3 regions of the Neobacillus sp. NPDC097160 genome follow, and region 3 is predicted to be linked to each of the others. Evidence: predicted binding sites of a transcription regulator. Region 3 holds the regulator's gene; each other region holds the start of a gene.
What was found. The regulator Rex, encoded in region 3, represses fermentation and respiration genes when NADH is low (regulators of the CRP and FNR family bind a similar motif). The targets are predictions, from matches to a motif close to TTGTGAAATATTTCACAA.
Positions count from the first base shown of each region.

Region 1: a site for Rex is predicted at 1,612-1,629, ahead of ACIQXV_RS27385 (DoxX family membrane protein). Genes of this name have one in related genera too.
Region 2: a site for Rex is predicted at 1,545-1,562, ahead of ACIQXV_RS06080 (TorD/DmsD family molecular chaperone). Genes of this name have one in related genera too.

Region 1 is NZ_JBIWDU010000028.1:43,793-47,072, reverse strand. Features, by position in the region: gene ACIQXV_RS27395 (hypothetical protein) at 1-281, opposite strand, end outside; gene ACIQXV_RS27390 (hypothetical protein) at 567-863, opposite strand; gene ACIQXV_RS27385 (DoxX family membrane protein) at 1,092-1,589, opposite strand; partial or broken gene ACIQXV_RS27380 (CueP family metal-binding protein) at 1,951-2,103, opposite strand; gene ACIQXV_RS27375 (ArsR/SmtB family transcription factor) at 2,344-2,679, shown strand; gene ACIQXV_RS27370 (NADP-dependent oxidoreductase) at 2,723-3,280, shown strand, end outside.
Region 2 is NZ_JBIWDU010000003.1:326,285-329,564, reverse strand. Features, by position in the region: gene ACIQXV_RS06085 (DMSO/selenate family reductase complex A subunit) at 1-869, opposite strand, end outside; gene ACIQXV_RS06080 (TorD/DmsD family molecular chaperone) at 862-1,527, opposite strand; gene ACIQXV_RS06075 (DUF6509 family protein) at 1,777-2,061, shown strand; gene ACIQXV_RS06070 (cold-shock protein) at 2,105-2,308, opposite strand; gene ACIQXV_RS06065 (cold-shock protein) at 2,447-2,647, opposite strand; gene ACIQXV_RS06060 (nucleoside hydrolase) at 2,902-3,280, opposite strand, start outside.
Region 3 is NZ_JBIWDU010000022.1:87,065-90,344, forward strand. Features, by position in the region: gene ACIQXV_RS25475 (polymer-forming cytoskeletal protein) at 1-460, opposite strand, end outside; gene ACIQXV_RS25480 (YhbD family protein) at 473-1,096, opposite strand; gene ACIQXV_RS25485 (redox-sensing transcriptional repressor Rex) at 1,207-1,866, opposite strand; gene moaC (cyclic pyranopterin monophosphate synthase MoaC) at 1,901-2,398, opposite strand; gene ACIQXV_RS25495 (ABC-F family ATP-binding cassette domain-containing protein) at 2,569-3,280, shown strand, end outside.

The DNA of each region.
Region 1 (3,280 bases), on a different contig from region 3:
CGGCTCCCACCATTAAACAAAAACTCCGATAATTGCTTAGAAAAAAGCAGTAACAACCAAGGTGCTGAGGAAACTAAGATGGGGATAATGCCCGTCCCACTATTTTCCTTAATCATTCGATAATAAATTAATTGTAATGTAGAACTGTCGAGTGACCTATATAAATCCTGAATAGCTTGGATTTCTCTATATTCCTTCATTTGATGAATGGACTGGCCATCATCAATAGTATTTTTAAGTCTAAGAAAAACCTTGTGAGCATCCCCACGCAATGAAAACATCTTCTTGTCCGCCCCCCTCATAAATGGGATCAAACTATTCTTTTATTCCTTAGGATTATCATATCCATCAAGTTCTTATTCTTTTTTGATTGATTTTGGCTTTAGACCTTTTATTAAAAAAGGGCTCTGTCCCCCACTGCATTAACACTTCATTACCCTAGGGTTCAGTTATCGGCATTCAATTCAGGTATTCACCTTTTAAAAAAAGAGTCAGCCCTGCCGATTTCACGTGATGGGGATGACCCTTTTTTAGTTCAATATTTCTCATATAAACCAAGTAATTCACTACTTCAAATGTGAAAATCTTTGATTCTGCCTTATTCCGGTATATTCAAACTTTATCTGATATGTTTTATCACGCACGCAACCAAAAATTACCAAATCTATCGATGGAGTCTTAACTATTTCATTCAGCTCCACATTGCCATCCGTATCTTCGATGTAGAATTGAAGATTTTTATTAAAAATAAATCCAATGCTCCCTTTATTGGATTCATTCCACTCAGAATTTTTATCAAAAATGAATTCAATACCCCCTATTGGATTTATTCCACTCAGAATTTTTTTCAAAATTGCATCCAATACCCCTTATTGGATTCATTTCACATAAGTTTTTTATGAAAAATGAATCCAACTTATCTAATTGGGATTCTTACTTCGCACTATCCTCTCAGATGATGATGCCAAACAAAAATTAAAAGACCTTAAATCAAACATTTAATAGTTAAAATTAAAATCAGGCAGTCTTAGTGATTGCCTGATTTTCCATGGTTATTTTGAAGTAAGTTACGTTATTTGAAATCGTAACAGCTATCGAGCATTTTCGGCAGGTTTTTCATGACCTATTTTGAAATAGCCTTTGATAAATGGAACCGCAAATCGGTCAAGTCCAAAGTAGTAAGCACCGGCTCCTGCGAATAAGAGAATCATTGCTGCTGTATAAAGTATTGGATTAGTGCTTGTTGTACCAGCTAACATAAAGTTTAAGTTCATGAAGGCTCCGGCAATTAAAGCTGGAATTGTTGCTAAACCGACGATTAAACCAATACCAACAAGTAATTCTCCCCAAGGTATTAATACGTTGAAAATATGAACGTTTGGCATTGCAAATTGTTGTAAGAACTCAGCATACCATCCTTGAACTGCTGGATGATCACCAGTTGCATTTGCAAGAGCACCTTTTAGGAATCCGGCAGCATCAAATCCGCCTGTTATTTTATGAAAACCTGCCTCAATCCATTGTAAGCCAAGCCATATTCGTAAAACTGTCCAAACACCTGCTGTTAGAGGGGTTTTGTACCATCTCATCACAATCATCTCCTATTAGTCCTTGTGAAATATTTCACAAGTTTATTGAAAAATTTTTGTGTCCCCTTTCGTTAAGGGGCTGATCAGCTAGCTGGATTTTGTAGTGAAGTTTGTGATTGTTTTCACTATCTTCTCTACACTTTAAATATACTCAGTTTGGATCCAATTGGCAACGACTTTCACAGTTTTTTAACATATTAATGTTAGAAATATGAATTTAATGTGAACAGTTGGTTTCATCCAGCAGATGAAAGCAAATTCAAAAAATTGGTTAAAAAGGGGTAGTTCCCGCACGTGAAATTGGCAGGGGACTGACCATTTTTTAGTTCATATATACGACTCATATTTACTAAGTAATTCACTACTTCAGCTGCATGGTTGTAATACAAGTAGGATCACCTTCCAAAGTGGCAATCTCTGATTCTGCCTTTTTTCCGTCATATTCAAACTTTATCTGATCCGTTTTATCACGAGGCAGCCAAAAATCGATAAATCCATTAGATTGGGTCTTAACTTTTTTAAAGGATCAAGTGGGATACTAAAGTTGCTTTATTTCTTAGAGTTATCATCAAACATAGTCCCCTTTTTTAAGTTGATAAACATTAAAAGTTAATGATGCTTCCCCTCTAAGATGTATTCGTCTCGATTTGCTTTCTCAATATTGCACCTAACATAACAGTAGTATATTGTTGTATTCGACGATATGGTTCATCAACTTAAACCATTAAACCGATTATTGGAGGTATTTTACTGAATGAATAAACAGGACCAACTAAATATGATCAAAGAGGGTTTTATTAATTGTCAAAAAGTACTATTGGCAATTGGTGATGAAACACGTCAATCGATCTTGTTAGTTCTAATGGGGACGGATTGTCAAACAGGATTACGTGTGGGTGAAATCACTGAACAAACACATCTTTCTCGACCTGCTGTGTCCCATCATCTTAAGGTTTTACGAGATGCCGGTATTATTTTAATGCGTAAAGAAGGGACAAAAAACTTTTATTATATTAATGTACGTACAGAATTAGGTTTATTAAGAACGCTTGTGTTGGATATTGATAAGTTCATGCAGAACTTTTATTGAAATGATGGAATTTAAACCACACATTATTTTGGAGGTATAGGCTATGAGAGCAATGGTTATTGATAGGTATGGGAAAGTTCCAATGCGCTTGGCAGAAATGCCCACACCTGAAATTGGTGAATATGAGGTACTCGCAGAAATTCATGCAGCTAGTATTAATCCTGTTGATTTTAAGATACGCGATGGGAAAGTGAAATTGTTAGTTAAATATAAAATGCCTCTTATCTTAGGGAATGACTTTTCTGGTGTCGTTGCAAAGGTTGGCGCAAAAGTGACTCGTTTTAAAGTTGGTGACGAAATATATGCACGTCCACGTAAGAGTAAAATCGGTACTTTTGCTGAATATATCGCTATTCATGAAGATGACATCGCCTTAAAACCTAAAAATTTGAGCTTTGAAGAAGCAGCATCGATCCCGCTGGTTGGGTTAACCTCCTATCAAGCCCTAACAGACATTTTGCAATTACAAAAGGGACAAAAGATTTTAATTCAGGCTGGGGCTGGTGGTGTCGGTACCTTTGCTATTCAACTGGCCAAATTAATGGGTGCCACTGTTGCAACGACTGCCAGTGAAGCTGGTGGGAATTTAGTAAAATCTCTT
Region 2 (3,280 bases), on a different contig from region 3:
ATCAACGCATTATCAGTCGTGGGGAGAATCGGAATCCATTCATCGGCAAACGCAATTGCAGTATCCGTATATCGGGGATCAATCACAATGATTTTTGCACCATTTTTCTTTGCTTGCATCAAATATTCACGGTACGGTGTCGAAAAAATCATCTCTGACGGATTTTGTCCCCACAAAATGATATATTTCGAGTGTAAAAGAGAATCAAAGCTGCTTCCGGAATTATTCGTCCCGTATGTATATGGCGTGGCTACATTTCCCGCCCCAGAACTATAGTCATTACTATAATTTAAATAGCCCCCTGCAAGTGATAATAGTTTCCTAGCGGCATTCTTACCTCCATGTAAACCCCAGCTTTGCCCTGATGCATAGTTGACATATCTAGACTCTGGACCGTATTGATCACCAATTCGCTTTACCTCGGATGCAATGGTTTCGATTGCCTCATCCCATGAAATGCGCGTAAATTTCCCTTCACCACGTTTACCTACTCGTTTCATCGGATATTTAAGGCGGTCAGGGTGATAGAGCATACTTCGATAATTTCTACCTCTTACACAGGCTCTTAAGGGCGGTGTAGATAAATCACCGCTTTCCTGTGTATCTGTACTGACACGAACCACCACGCCATCCTTCACATGAGCTTTAATGACACAGCGGCCCCCACAATTATTAATACTGCAGGTTGAAATAATTTTTTCGGTGTCCTTGGCACTCACAATCTTCGTTTCTTCTTTACGTTCCACAAGCATCTTTGTGCCAATTCCCCCAGCGATAACGGGAATCCCAATAGCCCCGGACCATTTCAAAAAAGTCCGCCGCTGCATTTTATTCGTTAAAAAGTTCGTTAAATGGTTATTTTCAGTCACCGGTCAATACCTCCCTTATTTCCACTAAGTATGTTAAATCTTGGATTAAATAGTCTTCGAGAAGCATTGCTGCCCCCAAATATAAATGACTTTTGGTATTCTCAATGACTCTTTCACAAAAGAATGGAATCCAGACAGTTAGATGTTTTTCCAGAAAATGAATTTGGCTGGCGATTAATTCCAGGATCCTTTCAGGCTTGGTCTCTTGCAAGCTTAAATCCGTAAGAAAGATCATAAATTCCAATTCAAGTAATAAGTGGTCATCAGGCTCATTATTTTCTTTTATATTTTGAAGACCAAATTGATGGTATTGCTCTCTGATTTGATACATCCATTCTTCGAATAACAGCTGATCCTTACTCCTGTAATAAGACTCCCAAGGGGGTGCCGTAAATGGCCCTGGACCAACGAATAGCCTTTGATATTCTTCATTCTCCTTTTTAATTTGTTCAGTAGATAGATGGTCAAAAAAGTGGCAAAGAATTTTTCCACCCTCATAAACTTCTTCTAATTCATGGAAATTAGCGCTATTCCGAATTTCTCCTAATAACATATTTGTTGGTGGTAAAAATATCAGATGGAGGAATTGATAAAGTTTTTTCCTCGATAATAAAAATGGATGTAATTGATTATGTAAAGGTTCAGTTGTTGTCGCCATGCCCTCATTCCCCTCGATTGTGAAATATTTCACATAATTATTCAAATTTTTTTCACCACTTTTCCTAATTACTTCAGATAGACCTTATATTTTTATCTTACCTCATTTTGCCAAAGTTGGAATCACTTTGTGCAATTATTCACATTATAGTCATAATCCGGAGGATGAGTATAATGGAGAAGAATTTTTTCAGTTATAAAGAAAATGTGTATAATAGGAGGGTCTACTAAACAGCAAAGGATGATCCCCATGAATATTATTGGCCATGAAGTTGAAAAACTAGAAGACCCATTTGGTTTATTATCAGGTGACCGCTATGAATTTTTCCTCGAACTTGAAATTGACGCGGAGGATGAACTTTACTCTGAAAAAGGTGTTGGCTTAAAAGTGATTTACGTCAGTGATGACAGTGGTGACAAAATTACCAACTATTATTTTTATGAACGCGGGAGCGAGAAGGTTTTTGATTTCGCGCTTGAAGAAGACGAGGAAGTACTAGTTCTGACCTATTGCTGTCAGCATCGAGAAGAATAATGAAAAAGCAGGGAGTTTGGATACTCCCTGCTAACATATTTCATTACATAAAATTCTTACTATGATTATGAATAACCTGAAGTTCTTTAGTTGATTGACTCATTTCACTTTTGCAAATGGGACAAAGGGGAACTTCACTGCTTTTAAAATTATCACGAACCCAGCACTTACAATTCTCTGAATTACATACCCAAATCTTAGTCTCTTCCAATTTGATTTCTTCATCATTTTTTCTACCAAACGCCAAAACGATCACTCCTTATAATTAGTTATGACTGTTTTTGAACACTTTGTTTGTAAGTTCTGATTCTATTAATCTAGAAATCATTATATAGATAAAAAAGTGATGCCTTCATTTATGCATCACCCATTTATTTTAAGAAAATTAAACTGTTTTTACGTTAGCTGCTTGTGGTCCACGAGCGCCTTCAACGATTTCAAAAGAAACCGATTGGCCTTCTTCTAATGTTTTGAAGCCTTCTGATTGAATAGCTGAGAAGTGAACGAATACATCTTGACCGCCATCAGCTTCAATAAATCCGAAACCTTTTTCTGCATTAAACCATTTTACTTTACCGTTATTCATGGATTTTACCCCCAACAATTTGTTCACTTTAAGTTAATCGTCTATTTAAAATAATAAAAAAGACGTAATTACACGATTGGGTAAAGGATATCACCCACATGTTCGTGCAGTTACGAACTTAACACAATAAATATTAACGTACATTAAAGCGTAACTCTATTTTATCGTAATTTGCTTCTAAAGTCAATTGAATTTCTAAAACTAGGAAATACTGAAAATATTTTGTATTAAAAAAGATGAAACCATATTGGGTTTCATTTTTTGTGAAAATCCCCTTGCAAAAAGATCTCCATAAAATTGACGATAAATTTTTGTATGTCTGCCTCCATACCAATGTAATCTAAACTTTCCGGCGGCTCTTTATCAGGTTTTGGGCGAAAATCAGCAATACTTTTGCCTTTGGCATTGCCAAATTCCTCTACTGTGACACGACGGGGAAAATATTTAACGAGATCAGGGATGGTTAAAGCCATGAGAGGGAGAACATCATGCAGTGGTGCTCCATGAATTCCTGGAACATTTTTTTGATATGCCTTAAAATAATAATCAAAAGCCGGTTTTAATAAGGGTTTAAATGGAGTTGGGCTGTTTTCGCTAAGAAAATTAATAATATCCGGTGTAATGATGGCTTTA
Region 3 (3,280 bases):
CCTTACACTCTCCGAAAATTTTAATATCCACGTGATCAGCATTTAAAAGCCCGCCAATCCTAAATATGGATTCCGCATTAAACGTTTCGGCTTCACAATCCCCTTCGACCGTAAGCCTGCCTTTAATTTTGATTTCCTCTGCCTTTACCCTTCCACCGATAGTCGCTTTTCCCGCCACCTTGAAATGATCCACATAGAGGTTATTTTCAATTTTCGCTGTTCCATCCACTGTTAACATTTTGCATTCGAGATTCCCTTTAATTTTTCCGTTTCCGTTAACCTTCGCTTTATTCGTCATGACATTCCCGTTGACCATACCCGAACCATGACATTCAAATACTACACACTCTATATCGCTGTTAACTGTTCCTTTTCCATTGATAGTTACATGGTGAAATTCCCCGCCGTTTGCTGACCCAAAGCCGTTAAGATTCAGGTCTCCCCTTTTTTTCGTATCCATGGTCATTCTCCTTTATAATAGTTTCGCTTTCATCTCTTCCATACATTTCACAAGAGAAAGCTGCACAACGATTTTCGTTCCCTGTTCAAACTTTATTTCCTCCGTATTTATGAGTAAAAAGCACGATGAAACCCCCAATTTTCTTGTCAGCACGATTTCCCCGTTTTTCTGTTTGATTAATCCCCTATTATCCTTTACGACTTGAAGCAGCATTTTCCCTTCATCTAGGTTAATTTCCCCGGATTGCAGCAGCTTCTCTAATACATAGACTTCAAGAATTCTTGAAAAATCAAAATGTGATCCGCCCTTTTCATGCTCAAGATATAAGTCCATAACCGCACCCGAAACAATGTTACGTTTTACTAGTTCATCATTAGTGAAATGTAACTCTGTTACATTAGGAGAAAACATATCTGCCAGTTCATCCAAGGAAAGATTCTCTTTCATCGTCTGAATCTTGTCGATCCGTTCTAAGATCTTTTCTTTTGGAAAAAATGTTTCCTGGCCCGTAAACGTTGACTTTCGAACAAACCATTCCTCTGGAATGAGATCCTTTCGTTTCCAGCGATATAGCTGTCCGTACGAAATCCCTGCCATATCCAATAAATCCTTTTTAGAAATTAACTCCTCGCTCATTAGTAAAAACCCCTTTCTGTCTTATAATGTAACATAACACTGTTACGCATGTAAAGACTGAAAATAAAAAAAGGGCTATTCACCACTTTCTGTGAATAACCCACTTCAACTTATTCTTCTATTTCCTCTGTCTCTGTCGGATAATGCTTTAAAAAGTAAATGAGTGATTGCAGTTCTACTGCTAAGTCGATATGATGAACCCGAATGGACGGAGGGACATTTAATCTTGCCGGGGTAAAGTTTAATATCCCTTTCACATCAGCTTTCACAAGTCGGTCGGTAATCATCTGTGCTACGGGAGCCGGAACGGTTAGAATCGCAACTGATATTTGTGCATCCGTCAGCACCTTTTCCAATTCATCCATATTGTAAACCGGTACCTCGCGGATTTTGGTTCCCATTTTTGCCGGATCGACATCGAAAGCACATTCTATTTTTGTGTTATTATTTTTTAAAAAATTATAGTTTAAAAAGGCCGTACCAAGATTACCTACGCCAATTAACGCAACCTTTGTTAATTCATCCTGGTCGAGTGTTTTACGAAAGAAGGTTAGTAAGTAATTGACATTGTACCCATAGCCTTTTTTCCCTAATGCACCGAAATACGAAAAATCGCGGCGAATCGTTGCCGAATCGACCTTAACCGCTTCACTTAATTCCGCAGATGAGACCCTTTGCTTGCCGGAAGTATGCAGGTTTTTTAAAAATCGATAATAGAGGGGCAGCCGTTTGGCTGTCGCCTGTGGTATCTTCATCGTTTCATTACTCATAATCTCCCACACCCCTTTAAATTTTAGTTAACGATCATTTCACTTGTTCAGTTCGCTTAAAGTCACCATTTTTTCCGCCCGTTTTCTCAACTAAATAGGTCGGTCCAATGACCATGCCTTTATCGACTGCTTTACACATATCATAGACGGTTAAAGCACAAGCTGAAGCGGCTGTTAACGCTTCCATTTCCACACCCGTGTTCCCTTTTGTTTTAACCGCTGCAGCAATTTGTAATTGATAATTTTCTTGCTGACCCTTTTCCCATGAAAAGGAGATATTTACCCCTGTTAAGGGAATTGGATGACACATCGGAATGAGATCCCAAGTCTTTTTAGCCGCCATGACTGCCGCAACCTGAGCTACTGCTAAAACATCACCTTTTTTCATGTCATGATTGGTTATTTTTTCAAAAATTTCTTTACTAACCGTTATGCTGGAATGAGCCAGAGCGGTACGTGCCGTTTCCAGTTTGTCGCTGACATCGACCATCTTTGCTCTGCCTTCTTTATTAAAATGAGTAAATTCTACCATAAAAAATATCCTCCTATCCAAAAATAATACACTATTTTTCCTTTTATGTGTGTGAAACTTTGAACTTTTTTATCTGAGTAAAGACATCGCCTGATACTGAAAGACTAGCGCTTTATTGCCGACATTCCCTTTATACGGTACACTACTAGTATGTACAGAGGTGAATAAAGATGATTTTGTTGCAGGTTAATCAACTACAAAAATATTATGGCGCTGACCTTATTTTATCGAATATAAAGCTAGAATTACAAACGCGGGACCGAGTTGCCCTCGTCGGTCGAAACGGCGCTGGAAAATCGACATTATTGAAGATTATTGCCGGCCACTTGTCACATGATGGCGGTGAGATTATCAAGCCAAAAGAAGTGACGATCGGCTATTTAGCGCAAAATACCGGCCTTGAATCTAATTTGTCCATTTGGGAAGAAATGTTGACTGTCTTCGAACCGCTTCGCACGATGGAAAAATCACTGCGCAATCTGGAAGTGCAAATGGCCGATCCTAATGTGTTCGAAAACACGGTGAAATACGAGAGAATTATAAAAGAATATGATCAGCTCCAAGTGCAATTTAAGGAACAGGGAGGCTATCAATACGAAGCAGATATGCGCTCCGTCCTGCATGGGTTAAATTTTCTCGAAAGTTCCCTAATGATTTCTAGTTTAAGCGGCGGACAGAAAACCCGGCTAGCCCTTGGCAAGCTGCTGTTAACGAGACCCGATATCTTAATTCTGGACGAGCCCACAAACCATCTGGATATTGATACCCTATCATGGCTCGAGCAATACTTGCAGGGCTATGATGGCGCGATTTTAATTGTTTCCCATGACCGCTATTTTTTAGATAAGGTTGTTACACAGGTCTATGAGGTATCACGAAAGC